Regions from separate parts of the Pseudoflavonifractor sp. BSD2780061688st1 E11 genome, predicted to be linked through region 1. Evidence: predicted binding sites of a transcription regulator. Region 1 holds the regulator's gene; each other region holds the start of a gene.
The links. Region 1 encodes Rex, which represses fermentation and respiration genes when NADH is low (regulators of the CRP and FNR family bind a similar motif). Its sites were predicted from a motif close to ATTGTTAANNNNTTAACAAT; they were not measured.
Positions count from the first base shown of each region.

Region 1 (3,427 bases):
CCGGAAATTAGATTCAGGCCATCCGCATCCATCACGCAGTATTTTCTGTGCGTGCCCAGATACACGAGCAGATGTTCTATTATCATACCGGCCTGTATATCCGTCCCCAGTCCACATCCGGCGCAGATCACATCCGCCCAGTTCAGAAGTTCCTCCAGCTGGTTTTCCAGATCCTCTCCGTAAGGCGTTATGACTGCTTCCGGCAGGGTTGCCTGAAGTACTTCCCGGTTGGATTCCGGCGTCAGTATACGTACCAGTCCGCTTCCCATCCGGTATGCCGCCTTCGCGGAAAGAATCGCGGCGCCTGCCATGCCCTGGCTTCCGGTAATCATCAGCACTTTTCCGTAAGTTCCTTTATGTGCATCGTCTTTTCGCTGCGGACAGAGCCTTCCTACGTCCTTTCTTTCATAAGTCAGATACCGTGTTCCTTCCATGCCGCCGCGCAGATAAATTCCGATATCTTCCACACAGACCTTTCCGGCGCAGAAAGCTCCCGGATACAGAACCATCCCTGCCTTCTGGTATGCAAATGTCACCGTCAGATCCGCGCGAAATGCCGTCCCCAGAATCTCTCCGTTCCCCGCATCAATTCCGGAAGGAATGTCCACCGCAATCTTTGCGGCGTCCAGACTGTTCATCTGTTCCAGAATTCCGGCATACCTGCCCTCAACCGGCCTGCTCAGTCCGATTCCAAATACAGCATCAAATACAGCCGTGTACCTTCCCTCCGGGATTTCCCGTTTTACGGTTCCTCCGACCGCCTTGAAAATCTGAATCTGTGTCTTTGTCTCTTCGGTACAATGGTCCGGATTCCCAACCAGTACGGCAGTCACTCCGTATCCTTTTTCCAGAAGCAGTCTTCCCACTGCAAACCCGTCGCCCCCGTTGTTTCCGCTTCCGCACACAATCAGGCTTTTCGACAGGTTAAGCCTCTCCCTTTCGGCTGCCTCTACCACTTTCAGAGCCGCCCGTTCCATCAGGACAAGAGACGGAATCCCGATCGTCCCGATCGTGTATGCATCCGCTGCTTTCATTGTCCTGCCATCAATGATATATTTCATCTTTACCGCTCCTTTCCCCGCTTTCATTCCGGGATACAGAAAAAAGACGCGGAATCCCGCATCTGTTGTACGAATCTCTCACGTCCTTCTTTTCTCTTATTTTTTCTTCTGATGTTTTTCCTCATAGCGGAGTACATTGTAGGAGAGCCGCATCAGACTCTCGGAAAGATGTACGTTTTCCACAACAACATTATCCGGAAGATTCAGATCCGTATGCGCAAAATTCCAGATTGCACGGATACCGTTTTCCACGAGCATATTGGCTACTGCCACCGCCTTCGTCTTCGGTATCGTCAGAATCGCAATTTCAATGTCATTATTCCTGATGAAACTTTTCAGCTCGTCCATCATACGGATCTCGATTCCGCGGACCGTAACACCTGCCAAAGTCGGGTTGACATCAAACAGACCCTTCAGCATAAATCCGCTGCGCTCAAAAGCGGTATAGTTTGCCAGCGCCTGTCCAAGGTTTCCGGCTCCGATAATAATCATATTATGTTCTCTGTCCAGCCCCAGGATCTTTCCAATCTCCGAGTGCAAATATTTCACATTATATCCATACCCCTGCTGACCAAAACCGCCGAAATTATTCAAATCCTGGCGGATCTGGGAAGCAGTGACTTTCATGCGTTTGCTCAAGTCGTTGGAGGAAATGCGCTCTACACCGTCTTCCAGTAATTCTCCCAAGTATCTGTAGTATCGAGGCAGTCTTCTGATAACTGCCTGAGAAATTCCTCTTCCTTCCACTTTTAGCACCTTCCTGTTCTTTTCAATACTTTTATTATATGTAATACTTGAAATAAAGTCAAACTTATTATGGGATTTTATGTTGTATTTTGTACAAATTCCGTTATAATGAATACGGTACTTTTGTTTTATCAGAGGAGGATACTATGATACTTGCATGTCACAATCTGGAAAAATCGTTTGGGGACCAGGTCATTGTAAGACATGGCTCTTTTCATATAGAGGATCACGAGAAAGCGGCTCTGACAGGTTTAAACGGTGCCGGAAAATCTACCATTTTGAAAATGATTACCGGAGAGATTCCGGCAGATTCCGGGGATATTATTCTCGCAAAAGGGAAACAGCTCGGGTATCTTTCCCAGCATCCCATGACGGACAGCACACGTACAGTCTATGAGGAAATGCAGACTTCCAAACAGTATCTGATCGATATGGAAAGCCAGATCCGCAAAATTGAGGCGGAGCTTCAGACTTTATCCGGATCTCATCTGGAGGACAGGCTTGCCGCTTATCACAATCTGACTTCCCGGTTTGAACGGGAAAACGGCTATGCCTATCAAAGTGAAATCACCGGAGTCCTGAAGGGACTGGGATTTACAGAAGAAGATTTTGAAAAGCCGGTCGCTTCCCTTTCCGGAGGGCAGCGAACCCGTGTTTCTCTGGGAAAACTTCTGCTTACCAAACCGGATATTCTGCTTCTGGATGAGCCGACCAATCATCTTGATCTGCATTCGATTGCATGGCTTGAGACCTATCTTCTGAACTACCCCGGAGCGGTCCTGATTGTCTCCCACGACCGGTATTTTTTGAACAGGGTCGTTACAAAGATCATTGAAATCGAAGCCGGCACGCTCACTATGTATCTTGGTAACTATCAGGAGTTTGCGAAGAAAAAACAGATGCTCCGGGATGCAAGGCTGAAAGAATACCTTAACCAGCAGCAGGAAATCAAGCATCAGGAAGCGGTCATTGAAAAACTTCGTTCCTTCAACCGGGAAAAATCCATCAAACGGGCCGAGAGCCGGGAAAAGATGCTTGCAAAGATTGAGCGGATTGAAAAGCCGGTGGAACTTGCTTCAGATATGCATTTAAAGCTGGAGCCTTCTGTTGTCAGCGGAAATGATGTGCTCCGTGTTGATCACCTCAGCAAAGCTTTCCCGAATCAGACGCTCTTTGAAGACATCAGCTTTGAAATCAAACGTGGAGAACACGTTGCGATTATCGGGGACAATGGTACCGGAAAGACGACACTTCTGAAAATCCTGAATGAAGTCATTCCTGCGGATTCCGGAACTTTCACCCTTGGCTCCAATGTCACTATCGGTTACTACGACCAGGAACACCATGTCCTTCACATGGACAAAACGGTTTTTGATGAGATATCGGACGATTATCCGTCCCTTACGAATACCCAGATCCGGAATATGCTTGCAGCCTTTCTCTTCACCGGGGATGATGTCTACAAGCTGATCGGAGACTTGAGCGGCGGGGAACGTGGACGTGTCTCACTTGCAAAATTGATGCTTTCCGAGGCCAATTTCCTCATTCTCGACGAGCCGACCAACCATCTTGATGTTGCATCCAAAGAAATCCTGGAGCACGCATTGAATGATTACACC
Region 1 is NZ_SPHM01000025.1:33,033-36,459, forward strand. Features, by position in the region: gene FGQ85_RS11765 (NAD(P)H-hydrate dehydratase) at 1-1,061, opposite strand, end outside; gene FGQ85_RS11770 (redox-sensing transcriptional repressor Rex) at 1,158-1,808, opposite strand; gene abc-f (ribosomal protection-like ABC-F family protein) at 1,955-3,427, shown strand, end outside.

Region 2 (3,427 bases), on a different contig from region 1:
ACGATAAATGCTTTCTTCTTGTGCATCTCTGTTCCGAGCTCGTCGAGAGCCACCGGCATACATCCTTTTTTAAAGTAAACTTTTTCAGGTGTTCTGAACCAAAGCATATTCTCTCTCCTCTCGGCAACTGTCTTAATGTTGATCAGATGTTTCACTCCTACGTTTTCGGATACGGAGTTGCCTCCCCAGGATCCACATCCAAGTGTCAGAGATGGAGCAAGTTTGAAGTTGTATAAATCACCGATACCACCCTGGGAAGAAGGTGTGTTGATCAGGATACGGCAGGTCTTCATTGCTGCAGCATGTTTAGCCATTTTTTCTTTCTCTGCTGTATTGATGTACAGGGAAGAAGTATGTCCATATCCACCGTCTGCAACAAGCTGCTCTGCCTTTGCGATAGCCTCGTCAAATGTCTTCGCTTTATACATTGCAAGTACCGGAGAAAGTTTCTCATGAGCAAATTCTTCAGAGATATCTACGGATTCTACTTCACCGATCAGGATCTTTGTATTTTCAGGAACGTCTACTCCTGCAAGTTTTGCAATTGTGTATGCGCTCTGTCCTACGATCTTCGCATTCAGGGCACCGTTGATAATGATCGTTTTTCTTACTTTTTCGATCTCATCCTTCTTTAAGAAGTAGCATCCGCGATAAGCGAATTCTTTCTTTACTTCTTCGTATACACTCTCCAGAACAGTTACGGACTGTTCAGAAGCACAGATCATACCGTTATCAAACGTTTTAGAATGAATGATGGAGTTTACAGCAAGTTTGATGTCTGCTGTCTCATCAATAATTGCCGGTGTATTTCCTGCACCTACTCCAAGTGCCGGTTTTCCGGAGGAGTATGCAGCTTTTACCATTCCAGGGCCGCCTGTAGCGAGGATAATATCAGCATCTCTCATGACTTCATTTGTCAGTTCCAGAGACGGAACATCGATCCATCCGATAATGCCTTCCGGAGCACCTGCTTTGACAGCTGCGTCAAGCACAACTTTGGCTGCCGCAATCGTACATGCTTTTGCACGTGGATGCGGGCTGATAATGATTGCATTTCTTGTCTTTAACGCAATCAGTGTCTTGAAGATTGCTGTAGATGTCGGGTTTGTCGTAGGAATAACAGCGGCAATCAGACCGATCGGCTCTGCAATCTTTTTGATTCCGTATGCCGTGTCTTCTTCGATCACACCGCATGTCTTTGTATTTTTATATGCATTGTAAATATATTCAGCCGCATAGTGATTTTTAATAATCTTATCTTCGACAACGCCCATTCCGGTTTCTTCCACTGCCATCTTTGCCAGCGGGATACGAGCCTTGTTAGCTGCCATTGCTGCTTCAAAAAAGATCTTATCGACCTGTTCCTGTGTAAAAGTAGCAAATACCTTCTGAGCTTCTTTCATTGCTTTGATTTTTTCAATAAGAGCTTCCACATTGTCAATAATTGCTGGTGCTTCTTTTTTCTTTGTCGCCATGCTTATCTTCCTCCTAAACTCTAAAACGTTTTTATCGTTTCACTGTGCTTAGTATAGTTCATCGTTAATTATTTGTCAATTCATTTTTGATAATTTTTTAACGAAGAAAACTCTTTCTACTTTTTGCATAAACGAATGCCTGATTTTATGATTGTCTTCGTCATTTTTCCGATTACTTTATGACCGTAAACTTATTTCTAAAACATAAAAAACGGCTTTCCATAAAAGGAAAACCGTTTATGTTCTCAATATTAAACTAACTCGATGAATACTTCCATCGCAGCGTCACCTTTACGCTGTCCAATCTTTACGATTCTTGTGTAACCACCGTTACGTCCTTCGTATTTCGGAGCGATCTCTGTGAATAATTTTTCAACAAGATCTACTTCCTTCGGAGCTTTCTTCTTTCCGTCTACAACTTCTTTAACCGGAACGAGAACTTTCAGCATCTGGCGGCGTGCATGCAGTCTGGATGGAAGATCTTTTTTGATCTTCTTCTCAACTTCATCGTAAACGGTTACTTTCTTTCCGTCTACAACTTCTTTCACGCGCTTTCCGTCAGCATCTTTACGTGCAACTTTTGCTGTTACAGTTACTTCTTCGAAGTTATCTTTTTCTTTTACAGCCATTGCAATCAGACCTTCAGCGATTTTGCGGATTTCTTTCGCTTTCGCTTCTGTTGTTCTGATTCTTCCATGATTTAAAAGAGCTGTAACCTGATTTCTTAACAGAGCCTTTCTTAAATCACTTCTTCTTCCAAGCTTTCTATACTTTGCCATTGTTCTTTTCCTCCATTATTTACATCTGATTATGCATCTTCGGGCTTACTAGTCAAATGCCCTGCCGCGCACATCGGGCTTACCGGCAGGAAATTATCTTATTCTCTATTCCTCTCCCTGGCTGAGTTCGAGGCCGAGTTCTTTCAATTTTGCTAACACTTCTTCTAAAGACTTACGTCCCAGATTACGTACTTTCATCATATCCTCAGGAGTTCTGTTTGTCAGCTCTTCCACGGTATTGATTCCAGCTCTCTTCAGGCAGTTGTAAGAACGAACAGAAAGTTCCAACTCATCGATACTCATCTCAAGAACTTTTTCTTTCTCATCATCTTCTTTTTCGATCATGACTTCAGCAGCCTGAGCCACTTCGGAGAGATCAATAAAGAGCTTCAGATGTTCGTTTAACACTTTTGCCGCAAGGCTGACTGCCTCATCCGGAAGCAGGGTACCGTTTGTATATACATCCAGCGTCAGCTTATCATAGTCTGTAATCTGTCCGACACGAGTATTCTGTACAGTCAGATTTACACGCTCTACAGGAGTGTAGATAGAATCAATCGGGATCACGCCGATCGGAAGATCTTCCTTCTTGTTCTTATCCGAGCTTACATAACCTCTTCCTTTTGTGATGGTCAGCTCCATGTAAAGCTTGCTGTCTGCTCCACCGTTCAGCGTAGCAATGACAACATCCGGATTCATGATTTCAATATCAGAATCCACCTGAATATCAGCGCCTGTTACAACGCCTTCTCCTTCAAATTCGATATAAGCTGTTTTTGGTTCGTCTGTTTCTGAAGTGTTTTTAATCGCCAATGTCTTCAGATTCATGATAATCTCAGTAACGTCTTCCTTCACTCCCGGAATGGAACTGAATTCATGAAGTACACCATCGATCTTTACCTGGCTAATTGCAGCTCCAGGCAGAGAGGACAGCATAATTCTTCTCAGACTGTTTCCGAGTGTTGTTCCGTAGCCTCTTTCCAGCGGCTCCACAACAAATCTGCCGTATCTTTTATCTTCTGACATTTCTGTGATTTCGATATTCGGTTTATTAAAATCAAACACTATAAGTTCCCTCCTGCTATCAGCACGTTTTACGGGTTATTATTTAGAATATAATTCGACGATCAGCATTTCATCAACCGGTACATCGATCTCATCGCGTGTCGGAAG
Region 2 is NZ_SPHM01000026.1:15,112-18,538, reverse strand. Features, by position in the region: gene adhE (bifunctional acetaldehyde-CoA/alcohol dehydrogenase) at 1-1,475, opposite strand, end outside; gene FGQ85_RS12005 (bL17 family ribosomal protein) at 1,727-2,254, opposite strand; gene FGQ85_RS12000 (DNA-directed RNA polymerase subunit alpha) at 2,360-3,319, opposite strand; gene rpsD (30S ribosomal protein S4) at 3,359-3,427, opposite strand, start outside.
Region 2: adhE (bifunctional acetaldehyde-CoA/alcohol dehydrogenase) is a predicted target of Rex. The motif match lies at 1,536-1,555, and genes of this name have one in related genera.

Region 3 (3,427 bases), on a different contig from region 1:
CATGAAAAAAGAAAAAATCGTCATCGGCATGTCCGGGGGAGTCGATTCTTCCGCAGCGGCATATCTGCTGAAAGAGGAAGGATACGATGTAACCGGCGTGACAATGATCACGTGCGATGAAGCGCAGTGCGGACAGGATCCGTCCAAAGATGCCAAAAAGGTAGCAGACGAGATCGGGATTCCGCATTACACGGTGGACTTCAGGAATCAGTTCAAGTCCAATGTCATGGACTATTTCTGTAGAGAATATCTGGAAGGCCGGACGCCGAATCCGTGTGTTGTCTGCAACCGGTTTGTGAAGTGGGAGGCCCTTCTCGGATGGGCGAAAGAAATCGGGGCAGACCTGATTGCCACCGGGCATTATGCGAATATTGTGAAGCTTCCAAACGGACGTTACGCAGTGGCAAATGCGGACGTTTCCAGAAAAGACCAGACGTATGCGCTTTACAACCTGACACAGGAGCAGCTGGTACACACCCGGATGCCGGTCGGAAAGTATGAAAAGGATACGATCCGTGAAATTGCGGCAAAAGCAGGAATTTCCGTGGCACAGAAAGCGGACAGCCAGGATATCTGCTTCATTCCGGATGGAGACTATGCATCCTTTATCAAAAGCCATACCGGGCAGGAACCAAAAGAGGGAAATTTTGTCGATGTAAACGGCAACATTCTCGGGAAGCACAAAGGAATTATCCATTACACGGTAGGACAGAGAAAAGGACTTGGAGTGGCCCTTGGTTATCCGGTTTTTGTCCTTGCGATCCGTCCGGAGACAAACGAAGTGGTACTTGGAAATGATGAAGAGTCACTGAAACGGGAAGTGAAGGCACGCCTGCTCAATCCAATGGGAGCGGCAGACTTTAAGGAACTGGAAGGAAAGAGGATCTTCGCCAAAATCCGTTACAACCACCGGGGTGGCTGGTGTACGCTCCAGAAGACAGGGGATGACGAAATCACCTGTACATTTGAAGAACCTCAGCGGGCGGTGACACCGGGACAGGCACTGGTTCTCTACAGTGACGGCTATATTCTTGGCGGAGGACGTATCATCTGATACGGGAAGGAGAAAGTATGATCACAGCAGATTATCACATGCACACGAATTTTTCATCGGATTCGGACGCATCTCCGGAATCGATGGCGCTTGGCGCAGTCAGAAAAGGATTAAAACAGATCTGTATTACAGACCATCAGGACTGGGATTATCCGGAAGACGACCAGCAGTTCCGGATTGACATGGACCGCTATATACCGGCAATCCAGGAGTTAAAAGAGAAATTCAAAGATCAGATTTCCGTCGGACTTGGGGTGGAAATCGGATTTCAGCAGCATCTGGGAGAATACTATCGGAATTTTACAGCCTCCTATCCCTTTGACTTTGTGATCGGAAGCACACATGTTGTGGAGGGGAGAGATCCGTATAACCGGGTACTGTTCGCAACCCGTTCAGACGCGGAAGTATATGAAAAATCATTTGTAGAGACATGGGAAAACATCCGGATCATACAGGATTTCGATGTGCTCGGCCATATGGACTATATCGTGCGGTACGGCAGAAACCAGGCAAGAGATTACAACTGGAAAAACTATTCAGACCTGATTGATGAAATCCTGCGATGGCTGATTGAACACGGAAAGGGAATCGAGATGAACATGGCAGGCTTTAAGTACAAACTTGGATTCTGTCATCCGTACCCGGAGATTATCAGGCGTTACAGAGAGCTTGGCGGAGAGATCATCACAGTGGGATCTGATGCCCATCAGCCGGATCACATCGCATACCAGTACGAGGATGCCGGAAGGATTCTGGAGGAATGCGGATTCCGGTATTATACAATATTTATAGACAGAAAGCCGAAATTTTTGAAAATCATTTAAAATGTCTATCGAATATAAACAAAATTCTTGCAGGGCAGGAATCGATATAAGAGAAATGGCAAAAACTTGGATAAAAATATGTAAAGATACTTGAATTCCTGTCTTTTTTTTAGTACAATCAGTATGGTTGATGAATCTTTAACAAGGAAGAATCACCATCTGCATCATGCAGAACAGAAACTAAATTAAACTTTAGGAGGAATTAATCATGGCAGTAAAAGTAGCGATTAATGGTTTTGGACGTATCGGACGTCTTGCATTCAGACAAATGTTCGGAGCAGAAGGATATGAGATTGTTGCAATCAACGACCTCACATCTCCGAAAATGCTTGCTCACTTATTAAAATATGACTCAACACAGGGAAAATACGCATTAGCAGATAAGGTTACAGCAGGCGAAGATTCCATCACAGTTGACGGACAGGAAATCAAAATCTATGCAAAAGCTAACGCTGAAGAACTTCCATGGGGAGAGATCGGAGTAGATGTAGTTCTTGAATGTACAGGTTTCTATACATCCAAAGAAAAAGCTTCCGCTCACATCAAGGCAGGTGCTAAGAAAGTTGTTATTTCCGCACCGGCAGGAAATGATCTTCCTACCATCGTTTACAATGTAAACCACGACAAACTTACAAAGGATGACAACATCATCTCCGCAGCATCCTGTACAACAAACTGCTTGGCTCCTATGGCTAAAGCACTGAACGATCTTGCACCGATCAAATCCGGTATCATGTGCACAATCCACGCTTACACAGGCGACCAGATGACACTTGACGGACCGCAGAGAAAAGGTGACTTAAGAAGATCCCGTGCAGCAGCATGCAACATCGTACCAAACTCTACAGGAGCAGCAAAAGCCATTGGATTAGTTATTCCTGAATTGAACGGTAAATTAATCGGATCCGCTCAGCGTGTACCAACACCTACAGGATCTACAACAATCTTAACAGCTGTTGTTGAAGGAAATGTTACAAAAGAACAGATCAACGAAGCTATGAAAGCAGCATCCAACGAATCTTACGGATACAACGAAGACGAAATCGTATCCAGCGATATCGTAGGAATGACATATGGTTCCTTATTCGATGCTACTCAGACAATGGTATTACCATTAGATAACGGAACAACAGAAGTTCAGGTTGTTTCCTGGTATGACAACGAAAATTCTTACACAAGCCAGATGGTAAGAACAATCAAACATTTCGGAACATTATTATAATTTCTGATATTCCGAATCATAAGCGGGCAGGCTGTCCTGCCGGAATAAGACTCAACGCAGGGTCCGGTCTTTTATGGGACCGGACCCTTTTTGTCAGAATAATAAGGAGGCAAAAAACAATGCTTAACAAAAAATCCGTAGATGATATCAATGTAAAAGGGAAAAGAGTCCTTGTAAGATGCGATTTCAACGTACCGTTGATCGACGGCAAAATCACAGATGAAAACCGTCTTGTTGCAGCACTTCCGACCATTAAAAAGCTCATCGCCGACGGCGGAAAAGTGATTCTCTGCTCCCACCTTGGAAAACCGAAAGGAGAACCGAAAC
Region 3 is NZ_SPHM01000012.1:47,159-50,585, forward strand. Features, by position in the region: gene mnmA (tRNA 2-thiouridine(34) synthase MnmA) at 2-1,054, shown strand; gene FGQ85_RS07350 (histidinol-phosphatase HisJ family protein) at 1,072-1,878, shown strand; gene gap (type I glyceraldehyde-3-phosphate dehydrogenase) at 2,087-3,100, shown strand; gene FGQ85_RS07360 (phosphoglycerate kinase) at 3,220-3,427, shown strand, end outside.
Region 3: gap (type I glyceraldehyde-3-phosphate dehydrogenase) is a predicted target of Rex. The motif match lies at 2,005-2,024, and genes of this name have one in related genera.

Region 4 (3,427 bases), on a different contig from region 1:
TGCGATTTTGTAAAATCCAAGCTGTTTTTTGATATTATAAAACTGGAAGGAGCAGATCATCATGAATGATATCGAGACCATCTATACACAGTACGAAGATATCGTGGCCGAATTTTCCGAACAGGTCATCAAGAACCGTTACTCTTCGCTTTATAAAGAATGTATTGTATTTCTGGAAAGCCTTGGCATCCACGACAGCGTCCGGATCGATGAAACCATTCTAACCCATGCAGTCATGGATTATTTTACGGATATTTCACGCATGAAGGAATTTCACCATATGAGGCACATCAGTGAGCGGAAGGTGCTTGCCTATGAAACCTACTGGCTTCTTCGCCGGAAACCTTTTCAGGTAATGAAGACCGACGGCGAAGAGGAGTTCTGGGCTTTCCTCAACGAAAAATTCGCGTTTACACGGATCGCTTCTTTCCTGACACGCGACCAGAAATCCGTGATTCTGGATGAAGCATCCAAAAAAGCATTCCTCAACTTTCTGGATACCCTTTACTATTTTCTAAAATACAGAGACTATGATCCGAAAATGCTGGAGCTCGTCATTATGGGCTTTCAGGCAGGGCAGCTGATCCATTCATAGGGGCTGTCACTGCCTGAAAACGGCGTTTTTTCTTTACAATTCCACTTCCATATGATATGATAAAAAAAATCTTAAAGCAGAAGGGAGAGAAGTGGATGTCGGCGAATCGTAAATAACAGGGCAATAAATTTTGTTTTCATCTGAAAGATGATGAGTTTTTTATTGTACTCTTTTTTACGATTGAAATCGGATCGCACTTCTCAGAAGAAAAGTGTTTTTTGCGCTGTCAGAAAGAGCATGTCCGCATACCGGAGATGCCTGGCGGCCGCATATCGGTACATGAGATAACTCATCTTTCAGGAGTTATCTTTTTTTATTGCCCTGCACAGACAATTGGAAATCAACGAAAATGTATTTGTGTAAGGGAGATAACTGACAATGAACCGTGAAAACAAAAAGAAAAAATACGAAAAAGGATACTACAAAACTCACCCATGCAAGGACAGCTTCACCTGTAAGGTGTGCGGACGCCCTGTCGTTTCAGCAGGCGCAGGAACGGACCACCGCAACCACTGCCCGAACTGCCTGTCCAGCCTGCATGTGGACATCGAACCGGGAGACAGGGAATCTGACTGCGGAGGCATCATGGACCCGCAAGAACGGCGAATGGGCCATCATCCACCGCTGCCGCCGATGCGGAAAGCTTTCATCCAACCGGATTGCCGCCGATGACAATCCAATGAAACTCATGTCCATCGCCATGAAGCCATTGTGTCTGCCGCCCTTCCCGCTGGAAAGGATTGAAGAACTGACACTCCTCATGGGTGGAGACGGAACGCTGTCCCGCAAATAGTTTTAATGTGTATAAGTTTTCATTTTTGCACAAATTATTCGTAATTATGCATATTTTTTTCAGAATAATTCATCTTGCTTTTCACATCAGATATTTTATACTGATAGTCAAAGAAATAACAAAGTAAACGCAAGGCGAAAGGGAGGTCTTACATATGCTTAGACTTAGAATGATGCGTGCACCTCAAAAATATGTACAGGGAAAGGATTCTCTGCTGCAATTCCACAAGGAAATGACCAGTCTTGGTGATAAGTGGCTGTTTATCTGCTCCAGAAGCGGATATAAGATGGCTCACGACAAGATCGAAAAAAGTTTTGAAGGGACATCCGACGTCCGCCAGTACGAAATCTTCGGCGGAGTTTCAAGTACAGGGGAGATCGAAAAAATGCGGGAAATCGTCAGAGAAAACCATCTGAATGTCGTCGTCGGTGTGGGCGGCGGTTCCGCAATTGACACAGCAAAAGCGACAGCACACTACGAAAAGCTTCCTGTCGTTATTGTACCAACCGTTGTAGCGACAGACGCTCCATGCACCGGTCTTTCTGTTATCTACAATGATGATGAAACATTCAACAGTTATCTGTTCTATCCAAAGAACCCGGAAGCCGTCATTGTAGACAGTGCCATCATCGCTAATGCGCCGGTCAGATTCCTGGTTGCCGGCATGGGCGATGCCCTCGGAACTTATTTTGAAGCACGCGCATGCGAGCGCACAGACGCTCCGAGCCTGGAATCCGGCGGAATTACCCAGTCAGCCATGGCTCTCTGCCGGCTCTGTTATGACACACTGAAAGAATACGGTGCTTCTGCAAAAAAGGCATGCGAATGCCATGTGGTAACTCCGGCACTGGAAGCCATTATCGAAGCCAATGTTTACCTCTCCGGTGTCGGTGCCGACAACGGAGGGCTTGCCGTTGCCCACTCTTTCTATAACGGTCTTACCGCACTTGGCGGCCACAGCGCTCCGCATGGAAACTGCGTTGCTTTTGGCACCCTCGTACAGCTTGTTCTGGAACGGGCATCTAAAGAAGAATTCAAGGAAGTGCAGAATTTCTGTATGGAAGTCGGCCTTCCTGTTACACTGGAAGAAATCGGTATCACCAAAGACGAAGAGATCCGCATTATCGCCGAGAAATCCTGTGTAGAAGGTGAATCCATCCACAACATGGTAGCGGATGTCACTCCGGATCAGCTCTACGCAGCTATCGTTGCAGCGGACGCTCTTGGAAAAGAGGCACTTGCGGAAAAGGAAAAATAAGTTCGTATCCGACCTTTAAACAGCCGTCCGGCAAGAATGATACCTCTAGATATTCCCATATTACAAAGCGGCAGGCGTGGTTCATATGAATCGCGCCTGCCGCTGTATTATGCCCATTAAAAGAAACATTCATCATCGTTACAAATTCTCTTCCGCCAGCGTTTTTAGTTCCTCTGCAATCTCATGATTGCCCGTCTTTTCAGCCAACGGAAGAAAAATTTCCATGGTTTCAGCTGCCCGTTTTTTTCTTTGTTCCTCATCGATCCATTCAATCGTCTTCATATTATGAAGACGCTCGGCGAGCCGGAGCAAGGTGACCTGTTCCAAAATATCTGTCTCCATATCCGCTTCTTCCGCTGCTTTTGCTTCAATCAGATCAGCTGTTTTCTCCGGAAGATATTTCCTTAATTCTTTCATTGTGGCTTCTGTCTTTTTCAATGCATCGCAAAATAATCCTGCGAGAATGGTTTCAGGCTCCGCCTCCATATCCGCAAGTAAAAGCGCAGTGTGGAGCGGGTGTGTAATATATTCATCGCCGGAATACCGCTTCATTCCTTGATAAATCTGGCATGCATAAAGATAGATCTGCTCCAGATTTCTCACATCTTCTTCCGGATTCAATGTCAGAACCATCTCTTTTAATTTTTCAAACAGCATTTGTTTTTCAGCATGTTCCTCTGGTCTTCCAGTCATTCCCTCGTTCATATTTTTTCCTCCTAACTGTTTCATACTCATAACCATGGCTCGCAGTAAGGCCGGGCAGTAACCAAACTCTTTTTTG
Region 4 is NZ_SPHM01000027.1:2,034-5,460, forward strand. Features, by position in the region: gene FGQ85_RS12185 (hypothetical protein) at 1-69, shown strand, start outside; gene FGQ85_RS12190 (hypothetical protein) at 62-595, shown strand; partial or broken gene FGQ85_RS18865 (RNHCP domain-containing protein) at 974-1,135, shown strand; gene FGQ85_RS18870 (RNHCP domain-containing protein) at 1,134-1,388, shown strand; gene FGQ85_RS12200 (glycerol dehydrogenase) at 1,543-2,646, shown strand; gene FGQ85_RS12205 (AraC family transcriptional regulator) at 2,785-3,427, opposite strand, start outside.
Region 4: FGQ85_RS12200 (glycerol dehydrogenase) is a predicted target of Rex. The motif match lies at 1,492-1,511, and genes of this name have one in related genera.